4 regions of the Kitasatospora sp. NPDC004289 genome follow, and region 4 is predicted to be linked to each of the others. Evidence: riboswitches for the same ligand, from Rfam matches in the RefSeq annotation. Region 4 holds a riboswitch; each other region holds the start of a gene.
The links. Region 4 has a riboswitch for cyclic di-AMP ahead of ACWEPF_RS33400 (transglycosylase family protein). Riboswitches for the same ligand answer to the same signal wherever they lie in the genome.
Positions count from the first base shown of each region.

Region 1 (3,899 bases), on a different contig from region 4:
GACCTCGCGACCCGCACCGTCCGGCCCTGGACGACCCTGCGCGCCTCCTGGCTGGCCCGCTCCTACGACGGACGCCACCTGATCACCGCTGACGGCGACGGCATCGTGGTGCTGGACGCCCTCGCCTCCGGACCGACCGCGGTCTGGCGCGAACTCGGGCGCGAGGAGAGGCTGGTGAGCGGCGTGGCCCGCTCGGCCGACGGCTGCGCGGCGGTCGTGGCCTCGGCGCTGCCCGACGGCTCACCCCTGCTCGAACTCTGGCACTGGGAGCTGCCGGGCTGGCAACTGCGCTCCCGGCAGCGGCTGGAGGGGTACCAGCCGGGGCAGTCCGTCCCCTTGGCGGCCGGGGGGTTGCTCGCCGCCGAGCAGCCCGAGGCCGACGGACCGTCGGACGACGACAGCACCGTCCTGCGGCTGGTGACCGGCACCGGCCCCGGCCACCGGCTCGCGGCCGCCGAGCCGGACGGCCCGATCGGCGACGGCGACCACTGGGCCCTCCCGGCCCTCGACGCTGCGGGCACCGGCATCCTGCTCCACGCGGGCAGCGGTCCGAGCGCCGTCCCGGCTGCGACCGTCCACTTCCCCGGGGCCGACCTCCGGCACGCCCCGGGGCTGCGGCAGCACGCGGACGCGGTCACCTACTGGCACCGCTCCGGCCGCATCCTGGCCACCAGCACGGACGGCACCACCCTCCGGGCCTCCCTCCGCGTCACGGGCACCCACTGACCGCCCCTAGGCTGGTCGCCGACGCCCGACGGGCGTCGAGCGAGAGGACGGGTGAAATCGGCGTGGCCGTAGTCGAGTTGAGGGTTCGGTTCGGAGTCGACGACCGGGAGCTGTCCGAGCTGCACGCGCGGGCCTTCGGCGCGGACGCCGGGCCGGCCGTCACGCCGTGGGCGAGCCGGCTGGAGCGGCACAGCCTCACCTGGGTCGGTGCCTTCGAGGCCGAGCGGCTGGTCGGCTTCGTCCACGCGGTCTGGGACGGCGGAAGGCACGCCTTCGTGCTGGACACCGCCGTCCACCCCGACCACCAACGCCTCGGCATCGGAAAGCGGTTGGTCGACGCGGTGGCCGAGGAGGCCTTCCGCGCCGGTTGCGACTGGGTGCACGTGGACTACGAGCCCGAGAACGCCGACTTCTACGAGGGGGCCTGCGGCTTCCGCCCGACCCCGGCCGGCCTGCGCTCCCGGCACCGGACGGCCTGAACCGGCGCGTCCGGTCTGTGAGCTGCGCTACAGCACCGCTCACCGACTCGTACGCGTCGGAACGGCTGCTAGCCTGCTCCGAGTCGCCCGCTCCGCGCGGGCCCCTCCGGTGGGACGCCGAATCCCGTCCACCCGCCGGTGGCCTTTCGAGCACGGACACGGACGGGAGCGGGGGAACCAGGTCAGCCGCCTGCTGCCCCCCGCCAGCGCCCGTGCGTCCGCGGTGGCCGCCGCAGGCTCGGGGTGAAGCCGCTCCCACAGCCGCGGCCGGGCCGTACCTCCGGTCCGAACCCGACAGCTCACCTCGCAGGCGTCGCAGAGGAACCTGTCCATGCGCTTTTCTGCCACCCCTGTACGGGTCGGCGCGGTGGCCGCAGCCGGCCTGCTCGCCCTGCCCCTCCTGGTCAGCACCCAGGCGTCCGCCAGCGGTCCGACCGTCGTCGAGGACCGGATCACCCCGGCCCCGGCGGTCGCCGGACCCTCGGTCACGGCCTCGCTCGCCGTGCACTCCTCGCGCTGCTTCACCGCGGACAGCGTCGGGGTCGCCGTCCGCGACGCGGCCGGCCGCCGGACCGACTTCCCCGGCGCGGCCCGGAACGTCCGGATCTGCCCGAGCGGAACCACCGTCACCACCGGCGCACTCGACCTGCCGGCCGGCACCTACACGGAGTTCGGCCGCTGGCGGGGCCTCGACGGCCGCTGGCACAACCTGCCCACCCACACCCTGACCGTGGGCACGGCGCCGACTCCCACCCCGACGCCCACCCCCACCCCGACGCCCACCCCCACCCCGACGCCCTCGCCGACGCCGACGCCCTCGCCGAGTCCGAGTCCGACGCCCACCCCCACCCCCACCCCGAGCCCGACCCCGACGGCGGCGCCCAGCACGCCCGCAGGCATGCGCGCGCTGCCGGACCCGCTCTACGGCGTCACCGTCGACGACGTCTCCAAGCTCTCCGCCATCGTGGACTCCTCGCGCCACCTGGCGCGCACCCCGACCACCCGCCTGGTCTTCGACGAGACCGAGGGCCCGAGCTCCTACACCGCGGCGGTCGACCAACTCCAGCCCGTCAGCTACCTCATGGGCGAGATCCTGGACTCCGAGTTCGTCAAGAACTTCTCGCCCCAGGCCTACCACGACCGCGTCGCCCAGTACCTGAACGCCTTCGGCGGCAAGGTGGACGTCTGGGAGATCGGCAACGAGGTCAACGGCAACTGGCTCGGCAGCTACGCCGACGTCTCCACCAAGATCACCGACGCCTACCGCCAGGTCGAGGCGGCCGGCAAGCGCAGCGCGCTGACCCTCTACTACGACATCGGCTGCGGCAACGGCCCCTCCGAGCTCGACCCGCTGGCCTTCACCAAGCAGTACGTCCCGGAGGACATGCGCAACGGCCTGGACTACGTGACCCTCAGCTACTACGAGGGCCAGTGCAACAACATCCGCCCCAGCGCGGCGACTTGGACCTCCTACTTCCAGCAGCTGCACGCCCTCTACCCGAACGCCAAGCTCGGCTTCGGCGAGATCGGCCTCCCCGACGCCGCCACCTCCTCCACCCAGGCGGCGGCCCAGGCCATGCTGACGTACTACTACGGCCTGAAGATCGACCTGCCCTACTACGTGGGCGGCCACTTCTGGTGGTACTACGCCGAGGACATGATCCCCTACGCCACCAAGCCGCTCTGGCAGACCCTGAACACGGCCCTCCAGCGCTGACCCCACCCGCCGGTCGGGTGAACCTCGGCCGCGGTCGGAGGGGCGGCGGCGTGACGGCACGTCGGGTGTGCGCTGATGGTGCGGCCCGACCCAGGCCGCACCCCGGAGGATGATCCGATGCCGATCCGCCCTACCACCGGCCGTGCCCGTCGGTGCACCGCGACCGTGGCCGTGGCCGTGCTGCTGCTCGGGGCGGCGGGCTGCTCGGACGACAAGGACGGCGGGGGCGGGCCCAGTACGACGCCCACCCCCGCCGCCACGGCCTCGGCCAGCCCGTCGGCTTCCCGCTCCGCCACGGCCTCCGCCTCCGCCACCGCCTCCGCCTCCGCAACGGCCTCGGCCTCGGCTTCGGCGAGCCCGTCGGCCGGCGCCTCCACGGCGGCGACCGCCACCACCGTCGTCATCCGCGACTTCACCTTCACCCCGGCCGAGCTCACCGTCGCGCCGGGGGCCAGGATCACCGTGACCAACGAGGACGGCACCGCACACACGCTCACCGCGACCGGCAGCGGCGGCTTCGACACCGGCACCCTCTCCCGGGGGCAGTCCAAGACCATCACCGCCCCGTCCACGCCCGGGAGTTACCCCTTCTTCTGCACGCTGCACCCGACCACCATGAAGGGCACCCTGACGGTCCGCTGATCAGGGCAGCCGCTGCTCGGCCCAGATGACCTTGCCGCTGCCGGTGTACCGGGTGCCCCAGCGGTCGGAGCACTGGGCGACCAGGAAGAGCCCGCGCCCGCCCTCGTCGGTGGTGGCCGCGTACCGCAGGTGGGGGGAGGTGCCGCTGCCGTCCCAGACCTCGCAGACCAGGGTGCGGGTGCGGAGCAGACGGACCTTGATCGGGGCGCGGCCGTAGCGGATGGCGTTGGTGACCAGCTCGCTGAGGATCAGTTCGGTGGTGAAGGCGAGCTCGTCCAGGCCCCAGTCGGTCAGCAGCCGCGCCACCTCCGCGCGGACCGCGCGCACGGCGGTGG
Region 1 is NZ_JBSGEL010000026.1:56,270-60,168, reverse strand. It holds gene ACWEPF_RS19310 (bpX6 domain-containing protein) at 1-726, shown strand, start outside; gene ACWEPF_RS19305 (GNAT family N-acetyltransferase) at 789-1,205, shown strand; cyclic di-AMP (ydaO/yuaA leader) riboswitch at 1,397-1,533, shown strand; gene ACWEPF_RS19300 (hypothetical protein) at 1,537-2,922, shown strand; gene ACWEPF_RS19295 (cupredoxin domain-containing protein) at 3,040-3,564, shown strand; gene ACWEPF_RS19290 (SpoIIE family protein phosphatase) at 3,565-3,899, opposite strand, start outside.
Region 1: linked by a shared signal. The riboswitch ahead of ACWEPF_RS19300 (hypothetical protein) and the one ahead of ACWEPF_RS33400 (transglycosylase family protein) in region 4 are both predicted to bind cyclic di-AMP.

Region 2 (3,899 bases), on a different contig from region 4:
CGGCGGGCGGCCGGCAGGGGGGAACGAGACACGGCGGCGGCTCCTGTGCGGCCGGGCCACCGCCGCCGACCAGGTGGGCGGGCGTCCTGACGGAGGTCCGGGGGCAGACGTTAGCGAGTCGCGGCGATCTAGTCCAAACCCCTACAGGGCCGAATATTTGACCACTAATCGGACAGCTGATCCACCGTCGGGAAACGCCGCAGGCCCGGCACGGGGCCGGGCCTGCGGGCTGTAGGACGTTCGGGTGGGTCAGACCCGGACGATCGCGTTGATCGGCATCACCGTGGCGGACTCGTGCCGGACCAGGGTGCCGGTGCGCGGGGCGTGCACGATCTGGCCGCCGCCGACGTACAGGCCGACGTGGTGCCGGTCGCCGTAGTAGATGATCAGGTCGCCGGGCTTGGCGTCGGCGATGTTGGTGCCGATGTTGGTGCCGGCGCCGGCCTGCGACTGCGAGGTGCGCGGCAGCGAGATCCCGGCCTTCTTGAACGACCAGACCATCAGGCCGGAGCAGTCGAAGGAGTCCGGGCCGGTGTCGCCCCAGCCGTAGGGCTTGCCGATCTGCGCCTCGGCGGCGGCGACCACGGTCGCGGCGAAGGAGCCGGCCGGGAGGGAGCTCAGGTCGGTGCGGCTCTCCGAACGGGAGGCGCGCTCGTCACCGCCGGAGGACTGCGGCTTGGCCGCGGACTTCGCCGCGGCGGCCTTGGCGCTCGCCTCGGCGGCGGCCTTCTGCTCGGCCTCGCGGATCTTCTGCTTCTCGGCCGCGTCCAGCGAGTCGTACAGGGCCTGGGCCTTCGCCAACTTGCCCTGGACGTCCTCCTTCTGGGCCTTCAGCTGCTGGCTGGTCTTCTCCAGGTCGGCCAGCTTGCCCTGGGTCTCGGCCTTCTGCTGGTCGAGCTTGTCCTGCTCGGTCTTCAGCTGCTTCAGCGCGTCGGCCTGCGAGACGCCGACCTGGTTGATCGCACCGGCCTGGCCGAGGAAGGCGTCCGGGCTGCTGGAGAGCATCAGCTGGACGGTCGGGGATATCCCACCGCTGCGGTACTGCTCGGCGGCGATCTCACCGAGGCTGGCCTGGAGGGCGTTCACCTGCTCCTGACCGCGCGCCACCTCGTCCTGGAGGTGGCCGACCTGGGTCTGCAGGGCCTGCTGCTTCTCGGTGTTCGCGTTGAACTGCTCGGTCGTGACCTCGGCCTGCTCGTTGAGCTGGTCGATCTGGCTCTTGACCTCGTCCTTGGAGGGCTGCGGGTCGGCGTGCGCTCCGGTCTGGCTGGAGAGGACCACGGCGGCGGCCGCGGCGGCCGTCATGATCGAGACGCGGGTACGACTGGCAGGCTTGGGACGACGATGGGACGCCACGAAGGCGGACTCCTTCTTCCTACGTCCGCCTACCGGGTGAGCTGACGGGTTCGGGCTGGAAGGTAGCCCTACGACGTCTCACCCCCGCACCGTCTCGCGACGGCCCGGCCGGCCTGACGCCGATTCACCCCGAGGAACGTGGTTCCCCGGCTCCGATCGGCAGCCACCCCCTCGGGGGTCCCCTGTCGGGCAGTCAACTCTCCCTGCCCCGCTGCGTCTCGAACTCGGCGGTAACCACCGCCGCCGCCCAGGCTGGACGATCGACAGTGCGGTGGTTCGACAATGACCCTAGTAACCCAACCGTGATCGGTTCAAATCCTTGTAAGAAAAAAGACGGAAGAAAGTCCAAGTGCATTTGTGATTGCGACCGACCGTGATCACGAATGCACGGTGAGCTGAGATTTCGCCCTCCGGAGACGACGGAGGGCCCGCCGGAGGTGTCCCACATCACAGCGGGATTCCGGCGGGCCCGGGCGTGTCACGGGGCGTCAGTTGCCCCGGCTCACACCAGTTGTCCGTTATGCCGTGCTCGGCTGACCGGCCGTCAGACGCGGCGGATGGTCTTGATCGGCATCACGTTGGCGGGGGCCACCTTGACCACGTCACCGGTGCGCGGCGCGTGCACCATCATGCCGTTGCCGATGTACATGCCGACGTGGTGCGCGTCGCTGTGATAGATGATCAGGTCGCCCGGCTGGGCGTTGGCCACGTCGTTGCCCACGTTGGTGCCGACGCTGGCCTGCGACTGCGAGGTGCGCGGCAGCGAGACGCCGGCCTGCGCGTAGGCCCAGACCATCAGGCCGGAGCAGTCGAAGTTGTTCGGGCCGGTGGCGCCCCAGACGTACGCGCGGCCCTGCTTGCTGAGCGCGGCGTTCATCGCGACGCCCGCGTAGCCGGCGGCCGGCGGCAGGGTGCTCGGGTCGATCCGGGTGGCGCTGCGGGAGGAGCGGTCGCCGCTGGTGATGGCGGCGCGGTCGGCGGCGCTCAGCTGGTTGAGGAGGTTCTTGGCCTCCTGCAGCTTGCGCTGGACCTCGTTCTTGGAGTCGTTCAGGGCCTTGGTGTTGCGGTCCAGCTCGGCCAGCACCGAGGCGGCCTCGGCCTTCTGCTGGTCCAGCCGGCGCTGCTGGTCCTGGAGCGAGCGCAGGGTCTGCGCCTGGGTCTGGTTGACCTGGTCGGCGCTGGAGGCCTTGCTCAGGTAGCCGTCCGGGTCGGAGGCGAGCATCAGCGCCACCGACGGGTCGACCCCGCCGTTGCGGTACTCGTCCGCCGCCACGGCGGCCAGGCCGGTCTGGAGCTGCGTCATCTGCTCCTGGCCGCGGGCCACCTGGTCCTGCAGCTGGTCGGCCTGCTTGCGCAGCTGGTCGGCCCGCTCCTTGGCGCCGTTGTAGCGCTCGGCGGCCTGCTCGCCCTCTTCGTAGAGCTTGTCGACCTGGGCCTTGACCTCGTCCTTGGTCGGCTTCGCGGGGGCCGCGTAGGCACCGGACTGGGCGGAGACGGCGACCGCGGTCGCAGCGGCGGCGGTGAGCACGATGACCCGTGCGCGGCTCGGCTGCTTGGGACGGCGGTGGGAAGCCAAGGTGACGAACTCCTTCAGCACTCCTGGACGCCCACCCGTTCGAGCGATAGTCCAGAAAATAGGTTTGACGCCTGACCCTAGTGAGTCAGGAGCCGTCGCGCCACTCCCCTACCGGGACGAACTTCCCTACGCACAGCGGCTTTCACGAGACGGACACAAACGCGCCACGCTCCCCTGACCGGACATCAGAAGAGTTCACGGCCTGGACAGCCGCCGGAGCAGCAGCATCGAGGAGACCGGGCGCGCACCCGCCTTCTTCACGCCGTCCGCCACCTCCTTGTCGGTGGAGACCACCACCACCGGCCGCCCCTGCGGCTCGGCCCGCACCAGCCGGCGGATCAGCTCGTCCGCCGTCTCGCCGGTCCGGCTGAAGCGCACCCGCACCCCGCGCGGCGGCGCCATGATGACCGGAGCGTCCAGGTCCTGACCGTCGAACACGCAGGTCACCTCGGCCTGGGTGCGCTGGGCCAGCATCGCCAGCCCGCCCAGCAGCCGCATCCGCTGCTGCTCCAGCGGCAGCGTCGGGTACCCGGTCTTGGTCACGTTGTAGCCGTCCACCACCAGGTGGACCTGAGGGATCGCCAGCAACTGGTCCAGCAGCGCCGGATCGTCCTCGGCCAGCGCCCGCCGGGCCACGTCGTGCGGCGAGGCCGAGCCCGGCACCACCGCGTCCACCAGATCGGCGGGGTGGAGCTGCGTCACCGGCAGCGCAAGCTCCCGCTGGAGGCCCTGGGCCGACTGCAGCACCGTGTCCAGCAGCAGCCGCAGCCGCATGTCCTCGACGCTGCGGCCCTCCCGGACCGAACGGCGGCCGGTCTCCAGCGCGCCCTCCAGCTCGGTGATCCGGTGCCGCAGCCGCCGGGACTCCGCCTCGGCGGCGCTCAGCTCGGCGGACGCGGCGGCCCTCGCCTCCGCCAACTCGGCCTGCGCCTTGCGGGCCTCGGCCTGCGCCCGCCGGGTGTCGCTC
Region 2 is NZ_JBSGEL010000048.1:11,151-15,049, reverse strand. It holds gene ACWEPF_RS27580 (C40 family peptidase) at 1-32, opposite strand, end outside; gene ACWEPF_RS27575 (NlpC/P60 family protein) at 250-1,305, opposite strand; cyclic di-AMP (ydaO/yuaA leader) riboswitch at 1,367-1,528, opposite strand; gene ACWEPF_RS27570 (NlpC/P60 family protein) at 1,901-2,932, opposite strand; gene ACWEPF_RS27565 (NYN domain-containing protein) at 3,128-3,899, opposite strand, start outside.
Region 2: linked by a shared signal. The riboswitch ahead of ACWEPF_RS27575 (NlpC/P60 family protein) and the one ahead of ACWEPF_RS33400 (transglycosylase family protein) in region 4 are both predicted to bind cyclic di-AMP.

Region 3 (3,899 bases), on a different contig from region 4:
GCCTTCCTGACGACGGGTCGTCACCAGGCGGCGTTCAGCCAGTACCGGGTGAAGGCCTCGCAGCTGATGGAGACCGGCGGCCCACGGGTGCGGGCCGCCGCCGCAACTGCCCTGGAGGCGAACACCGTTGAGTCACTGCTGGGCTTCCTGGACAGTGGCCAGTACACCGCCCGGGCCGCAGACGATCAGGTGCTGGCCTCACAGTTGGTGGAGACGGGCAGCGGAGCCGAGGTCCGGAACGCGGCTGCGGTCGCCGTCGAGAGTCCGGGGCCGGTCCTCTCCGACTTCCTCGCGGTGGGCCGCCACCGGGCGGCCCAGCAGGACGAGTTGACCCGGGCGCACGACGCCTCCGTCGCCGGCCTGATCGCGTCCGGCGCCCAGGTCGCCGCGCTCGCCCGGCAGGACGCGGCACTCGCCGCCAAGGCGGCGGCCGAGGCCAACGGCGCCGCGTCCGACGCCCAGCAGGCGGCGAGCGACGCCCAGGCCTTCGCCGACCAGGCGGCCGGCCACGCCCGGGACGCCAAGAGCTCGGCCGACCAGGCCGAGGCGTCGGCCGCCCGGGCGCGCGCGGCTGCCGCGCAGGCCCGCGGCGCGGCAGCCGAGGCGGCGGCGAGTGCCGCCAGGGCGCAAGGGGCGGCCGACCGGGCCCGGGACCACGCGAGTGCGGCCAAGGCGTCGGCCGACGACGCGCTGGTCGCGGTCGAGCAGGCACGTGAGTCCGCGAGGAACGCGGGCGAGTCGGCCGAGCGGACCCAGCAGGTGATGCGCGAGGCGCTGCGCCGGGCCGCCCTCACCGCTGCCGTCTCCGCCGAGTTCGACCGGCGCGACGTGGAGGCGTTCTGGAACGGCGACTCGGACCGGCGCTCCGCCCACCCGGACCTCGACTGGGACACCTTGTCGACCTTCCTCCGGACGGTCCACAAGTACGGCCCCTTCACTCCGCTCCCCGGCGAGTACGAGGACTTCGCGGACTACCTGGAGGTGGCGCACACCAAGCTCGCCGCGTTGGGGCTGATCCCCCTGACCTCGACGGCGGCGGGATGGGTCGACTGCGGCGCGCGGGGCCTGGAGTGGTTGGCGGGCCGCGGCTCCGGCAGTGACGCCGGCTCCGGTTGCGCCGGGGCGGTGTTCCCGGTCTGGGGGATCTACAACTCCGCGAAGGAGGTCGGCGGGAAGCTGGGGGAGGCGGCCGGCTGGGTGGGCGAGAAGCTCGGCCTGCTGAGCCCGAAGCGGCCGCAGCAGACCAGCTTCTGCTGGGTGGGCAACGGACCGCAGGCCCCGAGCACGCCGAGCTCCAAGGTGCCGGACGACTACGTCGTCGCCATCGGAGGGGTCACCCGGTCCCAGGACCGGGGGCAGGTGTTCACCGGCTCGATGGGGAAGACCGGCGCCGAGGCGTCCGCGATGCTGCCGAACAGTCAGGTCCAGCTGACCACGGCCGGAGCGATCCGGGCGGCCGGCGGGAAGGTCGAGTACTCCCCGGTGGACACTCCGGCCGACTACACGAACTTCCACAACGTGAACATCACCCTGGGGAACACCAGTCCGTTCGGCGTCCGCGAGCCGAACGCGGTCGCCCCCAAGGACCGGTTCACCCTGGAAGCGCACGGAAACGCCTGCTGAAGCGGTCGGGGCCCGCGGTGGGAGCCGTCGTGGGCCCCGACGGTCGGTGTGAGGGAGCTCTCGTTGTCGCTCGGTGGGGGAGCTGCCTAGCCTGCATGGAGTTCGTGTAGCTGCGGACGCCGTCGCCGGGGCGCCGAGTCCTGCCTGCCCGTCGACGGTCACTCGACCACACCGAGTACGGGCAGGAGCGGGGGAACCAGGTCAGTCCGTGACCCCTGCCCGCCCACTCGGCGCAGGGGCACTCGGGGTGAAGCCGCTCACGGGCGGCCGGGCGTCCCCTCATGCCCGAACCCGACAGCTCACCTCGCAGGCGTCGAAAGAGGACTCCTGCCCATGCGCTTCTCCGTCACTCCCGCGCGCCTCGGCGCGGCCGCCCTCGTGGCTGTACCACTGATCGCCGCCGCCCCGCTGGCCAGCCAGGCCGAGGCCGTCACCGTCGTCACCCAGGACCGGCTCAGCCCGAACACCCTGGCCGCGGACGTGGCCGGCCGGGCCAGCCTGACCGTGCACTCCGGCTCCTGCTTCACCGCCAAGACCCTCGGCGTCGGCGTCCGGGACGCCGCCGGGCGCAACCTCGACTTCCCCGGCAACGCGAGCAACGTGCGGATCTGCCCGGGCGGGGTGACCTTCACCAGCGGTGCCAGGGCGCTGCCGGCCGGGACGTACACCCAGTTCGGCTTCTGGCAGGACCAGAACGGGGGCTGGCACAACCTGCCGTCCCGTCAGCTGACCGTCGGCGGTGGCTCGGTGACCCCGACCCCGACCCCCACGCCTACGCCTACGCCCACGCCCACTCCGACGCCCACCCCGACCCCGACCCCGGGTGGTTCGCCCGTGCCGGGCAAGGCGCTGACCTGGTCGGAGGAGTTCGACGCTCCCGTCGCGCTCGGCAGCAAGTGGGTCAACGACCGCAGCAGCAGCTACCGTTACGGCAACCACAACCCCGACGACAACAAGCTGGACTGGCTGAACCCGTCCGGCGTCTCGGTCGCGAACGGTGTGGCCACCTTCACGGCCAAGCCCTCCGCGCACACCCTGGAGAACGGCAGGCAGGCCTGGGACACCGGGCTGCTCACCACCGAGTACTCCTCGCAGGGCTTCCAGGTGCGGACCGGCGACTACGCCGAGGCCCGGGTCAAGCTGCCCTCCGAGGCGGGTGCCTGGCCGGCCCTGTGGACCTGGAAGGACGGCAACGGGGAGATCGACACCTTCGAGTACCACCCGGACAACGCCGCGCTGCTGGAGCTGACCAACCACGTCAGGTCGGGCCAGAAGTACCTCACCGACGCCACCGCGATCGGCCACGACAAGTGGGTCACCATCGGCACGTACTACGGCGCGAACTCCGTCGACTGGTACGTGAACGGCGTCAAGGTCTTCTCCGACAACCAGGGCGTCGGGTCCAGCTGGTCCGCCTACCTGATCCTCAACCTCTCGGTGGGTGCCGGGAAGTACCACCCGGGGCCGTCCGGCACCGCGCCGATCGACTTCGCCGCCGACTGGGTCCGCGTCTACCGCTGATTCAGCCCACGGTGAGCGTGAACGGCGTGGAGTTGTTCGCGAGGTCCGTGTCGTCCGCGCTGTACACCGTGACCTGCCCCTCGGCCTGCGTGCCGGGGGGCAGGTCCAGGTCCACCCGGACCGGGGCGTTCGCGCTGGCGGTCCGGAGCGGGGGCAGCCCGGCGGGGAAGGTGCAGGTCAGTACGTGGTGCCCGGCCGTGGCCCGGCAGTCCGCCGGGAAGTACGGGCCTTCGAAGGTGAAGCCGGCCGGCAGCGTGATCGTCACCCGGAACGGGGAGGCGGTCCGGTCCGGCCCCCGGTTGGCGACGAAACCGTGCGCGGTGGTGACGCCGCCGGGCGGGGCCGGATCCGCGTCGATCCGGACCGCCTCCAGGTCGGAGTGCGAGGGCGCCGCACTGGCCGGCACGGCCGTCCCCAGGGCCAGTGCCGCCGCCCCCGCCAGCACGGCCGTCAGCTTCCGTCCACCCATGGTCCACTCCGCTCGCTCAGTGCCGTACTCCCTGTACAGACTGTAACGGCGTAGCGTGGAGGACTGGCGGAGGTGAGGACGATGTCCGGACAGGTGTTGAGCGAGGTCTCCGGGGTGGTCGGCCCCGACAAGGAGGCCCAACTCGTGACGTCGTACCGGGAGTTGGTGGCGGGGGCGCTGCCGGAGGGGCTGATCAGGACGGAACTGCTGCGCGGGCCCGGCGGCCGCTGGCGGGTGCAGAGCCTGTGGCGGGACAAGGCCACCCTGGAGGCCGTCCGGGCGGATC
Region 3 is NZ_JBSGEL010000039.1:375-4,273, forward strand. It holds gene ACWEPF_RS24695 (hypothetical protein) at 1-1,623, shown strand, start outside; cyclic di-AMP (ydaO/yuaA leader) riboswitch at 1,783-1,950, shown strand; gene ACWEPF_RS24700 (glycoside hydrolase family 16 protein) at 1,957-3,144, shown strand; gene ACWEPF_RS24705 (hypothetical protein) at 3,146-3,613, opposite strand; gene ACWEPF_RS24710 (hypothetical protein) at 3,695-3,899, shown strand, end outside.
Region 3: linked by a shared signal. The riboswitch ahead of ACWEPF_RS24700 (glycoside hydrolase family 16 protein) and the one ahead of ACWEPF_RS33400 (transglycosylase family protein) in region 4 are both predicted to bind cyclic di-AMP.

Region 4 (3,899 bases):
GCGCCTACCGGGACGAGGTCCGGGCGGCGGAGTGAGCGGAAGGGCTCAGGCGGCGACGGCGGGGGCGAGGACCTCGCCGATCGCCTCGCCGACCTGGGCCATCAGCTCGGCCAGCGGGCCGAGGGTGGCGGGGAGTTCGGCGATCGGGAGGATGCGCTCGGCGTCGGGGCCGCAGACGCAGAACAGGTCGATCGGGCCCAGGTGCTTGACCGCGGTGGAGACCAGGGCGGCCACGTCGGAGGGCTGCCGGACGTCGGCGCCCACCCCGACCACCGGGCAGCCCGGACGGTCCAGTTCGGTGGCCAGGTCCTCCGCCACGCCGGCCCGCTGATCGGCGATCAGCATCCCGGCCGCGCCGGCGGCGGCGAACCGCCGGGCCAGCCCGGCACCCGAACCGCCGTCCAGTACCGCGATGACCACCACTGCCCCGGTTACTCGCATGGGACTGCTCCTCCTTGAGCCGCGCCCGGCGGGACGCGCCGCACCGGCGTCCCTCCAAGTCCGTATCGGAGGATCGTAAGCACGCTCCGATCCTCCGCAAGAGCAATTACCCCCCAGGTGACCAGGCTCACTCGTACTTCGGCGGGTTACCGTTCACACCATGCCGGACAGCCCCGCCCCGACCCAGCCCGCCCTCTTCACCTGGGAGTTCGCCGCCGACCCGTACCCCGCGTACGCCTGGCTGCGCGAGCACGCCCCGGTGCACCGCACCACGCTGCCCAGCGGGGTGGACGCCTGGCTGGTCACCCGGTACGCGGACGCCCGGCAGGCGCTGGCCGACGCCCGGCTCTCCAAGAACCCGGCGCACCACAGCGAGCAGGCCCACCGCACCGGCCGGGTCGGCATCCCGGGGGAGCGGCAGGCCGACCTGATGACCCATCTGCTGAACATCGACCCGCCGGACCACACCCGGCTGCGCCGGCTGGTGTCCAAGGCCTTCACCCCGCGCCGGGTGGCCGAGTTCCAGCCCCGGGTGCAGGAGCTGACCGACCGCCTGGTCGACGGCTTCGCGGCCCGCGGCGAGGCCGACCTGATCCACGAGTTCGCCTTCCCGCTGCCCATCTACGCGATCTGCGACCTGCTCGGCGTGCCGCCGGAGGACCAGGACGACCTGCGGGACTGGGCCGGGGCGATGATCCGTCACCACGGCGGCCAACGCGGCGGAGTGGGGCGGGCGGTGAAGAAGATCCGCGCCTACCTGCTGGAGCTGATCCACCGCAAGCGGGCCGACCTCGGCGACGACCTGATCTCCGGCCTGATCCGGGCCAGCGACCACGGTGAGCACCTGACGGAGAACGAGGCCGCCGCGATGGCCTTCATCCTGCTGTTCGCCGGCTTCGAGACCACCATCAACCTGATCGGCAACGGCACCTACGCACTGCTGCGCAACCCGGAGCAGCGGGAGCTGCTGCAGGCGTCGCTGCGCCGGGGCGAGAGCGCGCTGCTGGAGACGGCGGTGGAGGAACTGCTGCGCTACGACGGCCCGGTGGAGCTGGCCACCTGGCGGTTCGCCACCAGCCCGCTGACCATCGGCGGGGTGGACATCCCGGTCGGCGACCCGGTGCTGGTGGTGCTGGCGGCGGCCGACCGCGACCCGGCCCGGTTCGCGGCGGAGAACACCCTCGACCTCGCGCGCAAGGACAATCCGCACCTGGGTTTCGGCCACGGCATCCACTACTGCATCGGCGCCCCGCTGGCCCGGATGGAGGGACAGCTCGCGCTCGCCGCCCTGCTGACCCGGCTGCCCGACCTGCAACTCGCCGCCGAGCCCGCTGACCTGCGCTGGCGCGGCGGTCTGATCATGCGCGGGCTGCGGGAGTTGCCGGTCCGCTTCACCCCGGAAGGCTGAACACCCGCTATCTGACGGCGTGTCGGTCATATCTGATCGACCGTGATCTGAATACACATCAATCCGGCCACAGGGGTACGGTTTGTGGACGACCCACCGCGCAGCGTGATTTCGGTGTGATGTGTTCGACATGAGCTTGTGATCGATCAGCTGATCTGCTTACCCTCCCTGCAGTCCGCAGCTGCGGACCCCGCGCGCGGAACGCCGAATCCTGCCCGCCGCGCTACCGGGACACCGACCAGACCCTTGGGCAGGGGCGGGGGACCCACACGTACGTCGCCGTCCCCCCACGGCTTGGGGTGAAGCCGCCTCACGGCGGCCGGGCCACCTCCCGGTCCGAACCCGACAGCTCACCTCGCAGGCGTGCGGAGAGGGACTTCTTCATGCTGTTTTCTGGTTCGGGCCGTCACCGTCGTCGTACCCAGGCCGAGAAGGCGATCGCCGTCGCGGGCGTCGCGGGCGTCGGCCTCGCCCTTCCGCTGATGGCCGCCACCGGCGCCCAGGCCGCGCCCGTCTCGACCTGGGACAAGGTCGCCCAGTGCGAGAGCGGCGGCAACTGGTCGATCAACACCGGCAACGGCTTCTACGGCGGCCTGCAGTTCACCTCCAGCACCTGGGCCGGCTTCGGCGGCAAGGCCTACGCGCCGCAGGCCAACCAGGCCACCAAGGGCCAGCAGATCGCGGTCGCCGAGAAGGTGCTCGCCTCCCAGGGCCCCGGCGCCTGGCCGGTCTGCTCCGTGAAGGCGGGTCTGACCAAGGGCGGCGCCGCCGCCCAGGTCGACACCAACTCCGAGGCCAAGGCCTCCCGTTCGGAGACCCGCACGACTGCGCCGAAGGCGGAGACCCCGAAGGCCGCCCCCAAGACGGAGACCAAGAAGGCCGCGCCCAAGGCCGCCGAGACCACCAAGCCGGCGCCCAAGGTCGAGACCCCGAAGGCCGCCGCGCCGACGGTGAACGCCCCGAAGCACGCCGCGCCGAAGGCCCCGGCCACCGGCAACTACACCGTCAAGTCCGGTGACACCCTGTCCGGCATCGCCGCCGCCAAGGGCCAGGACTGGCACCAGGTCTACCAGGCCAACAAGTCGGTCGTGGGTGGCAACCCCGACCTGATCTACCCCGGCCAGGTCCTCCAGCTGGGCTGATCCGACGCACCGTCATCACGGAGGGGCCGCACCGTTCGACGGTGCGGCCCCTCCGTGCCCGTCCCGGGTGAACTACCGGTGGGTAGGAAGGCCACGAGGTGAGACGGGACCAAGGTCAGCGTGGTCCCGGGGCCCGGTGCGGTTAGGCTCTGGTCGTAACGACTACACATCCCGCTTCCGCAAGGAGATGCCTCGTGCCGTCCATCGATGTCGTCGTAGCCCGCGAGATCCTCGACTCCCGTGGCAACCCCACGGTCGAGGTCGAGGTCGGTCTGGACGACGGCAGCACCGGCCGTGCCGCCGTCCCGTCGGGTGCCTCCACCGGCGCCTTCGAGGCGCTTGAGCTCCGCGACGGTGACAAGAACCGCTACTTCGGCAAGGGCGTCGAGAAGGCCGTCCTGGCCGTCATCGAGCAGATCGGCCCGGAGCTCGTCGGCTACGACGCCACCGAGCAGCGCCTGATCGACCAGGCCATGCTCGACCTGGACGCCACCCCGGACAAGTCCTCGCTCGGCGCCAACGCCATCCTGGGCGTCTCGCTCGCCGTGGCGCACGCCGCCTCCGAGGCCAGCGACCTGCCGCTGTTCCGCTACCTGGGCGGCCCGAACGCGCACGTCCTGCCCGTCCCGATGATGAACATCCTGAACGGTGGGTCGCACGCCGACTCCAACGTCGACATCCAGGAGTTCATGATCGCCCCGATCGGCGCGGAGTCCTTCTCCGAGGCCGTCCGCTGGGGCGTCGAGGTCTACCACACGCTCAAGGGCGTCCTGAAGGAGCGCGGCCTCTCCACCGGCCTGGGCGACGAGGGCGGCTTCGCGCCGAACCTGGACTCCAACCGCGAGGCCCTGGACCTCATCACCGAGGCCATCAAGAAGGCCGGCTACACCCCGGGCAAGGACGTCGCG
Region 4 is NZ_JBSGEL010000075.1:19,011-22,909, reverse strand. It holds gene ACWEPF_RS33415 (MazG family protein) at 1-35, shown strand, start outside; gene ACWEPF_RS33410 (SDR family NAD(P)-dependent oxidoreductase) at 46-441, opposite strand; gene ACWEPF_RS33405 (cytochrome P450 family protein) at 602-1,849, shown strand; cyclic di-AMP (ydaO/yuaA leader) riboswitch at 2,075-2,227, shown strand; gene ACWEPF_RS33400 (transglycosylase family protein) at 2,233-2,991, shown strand; gene eno (phosphopyruvate hydratase) at 3,186-3,899, shown strand, end outside.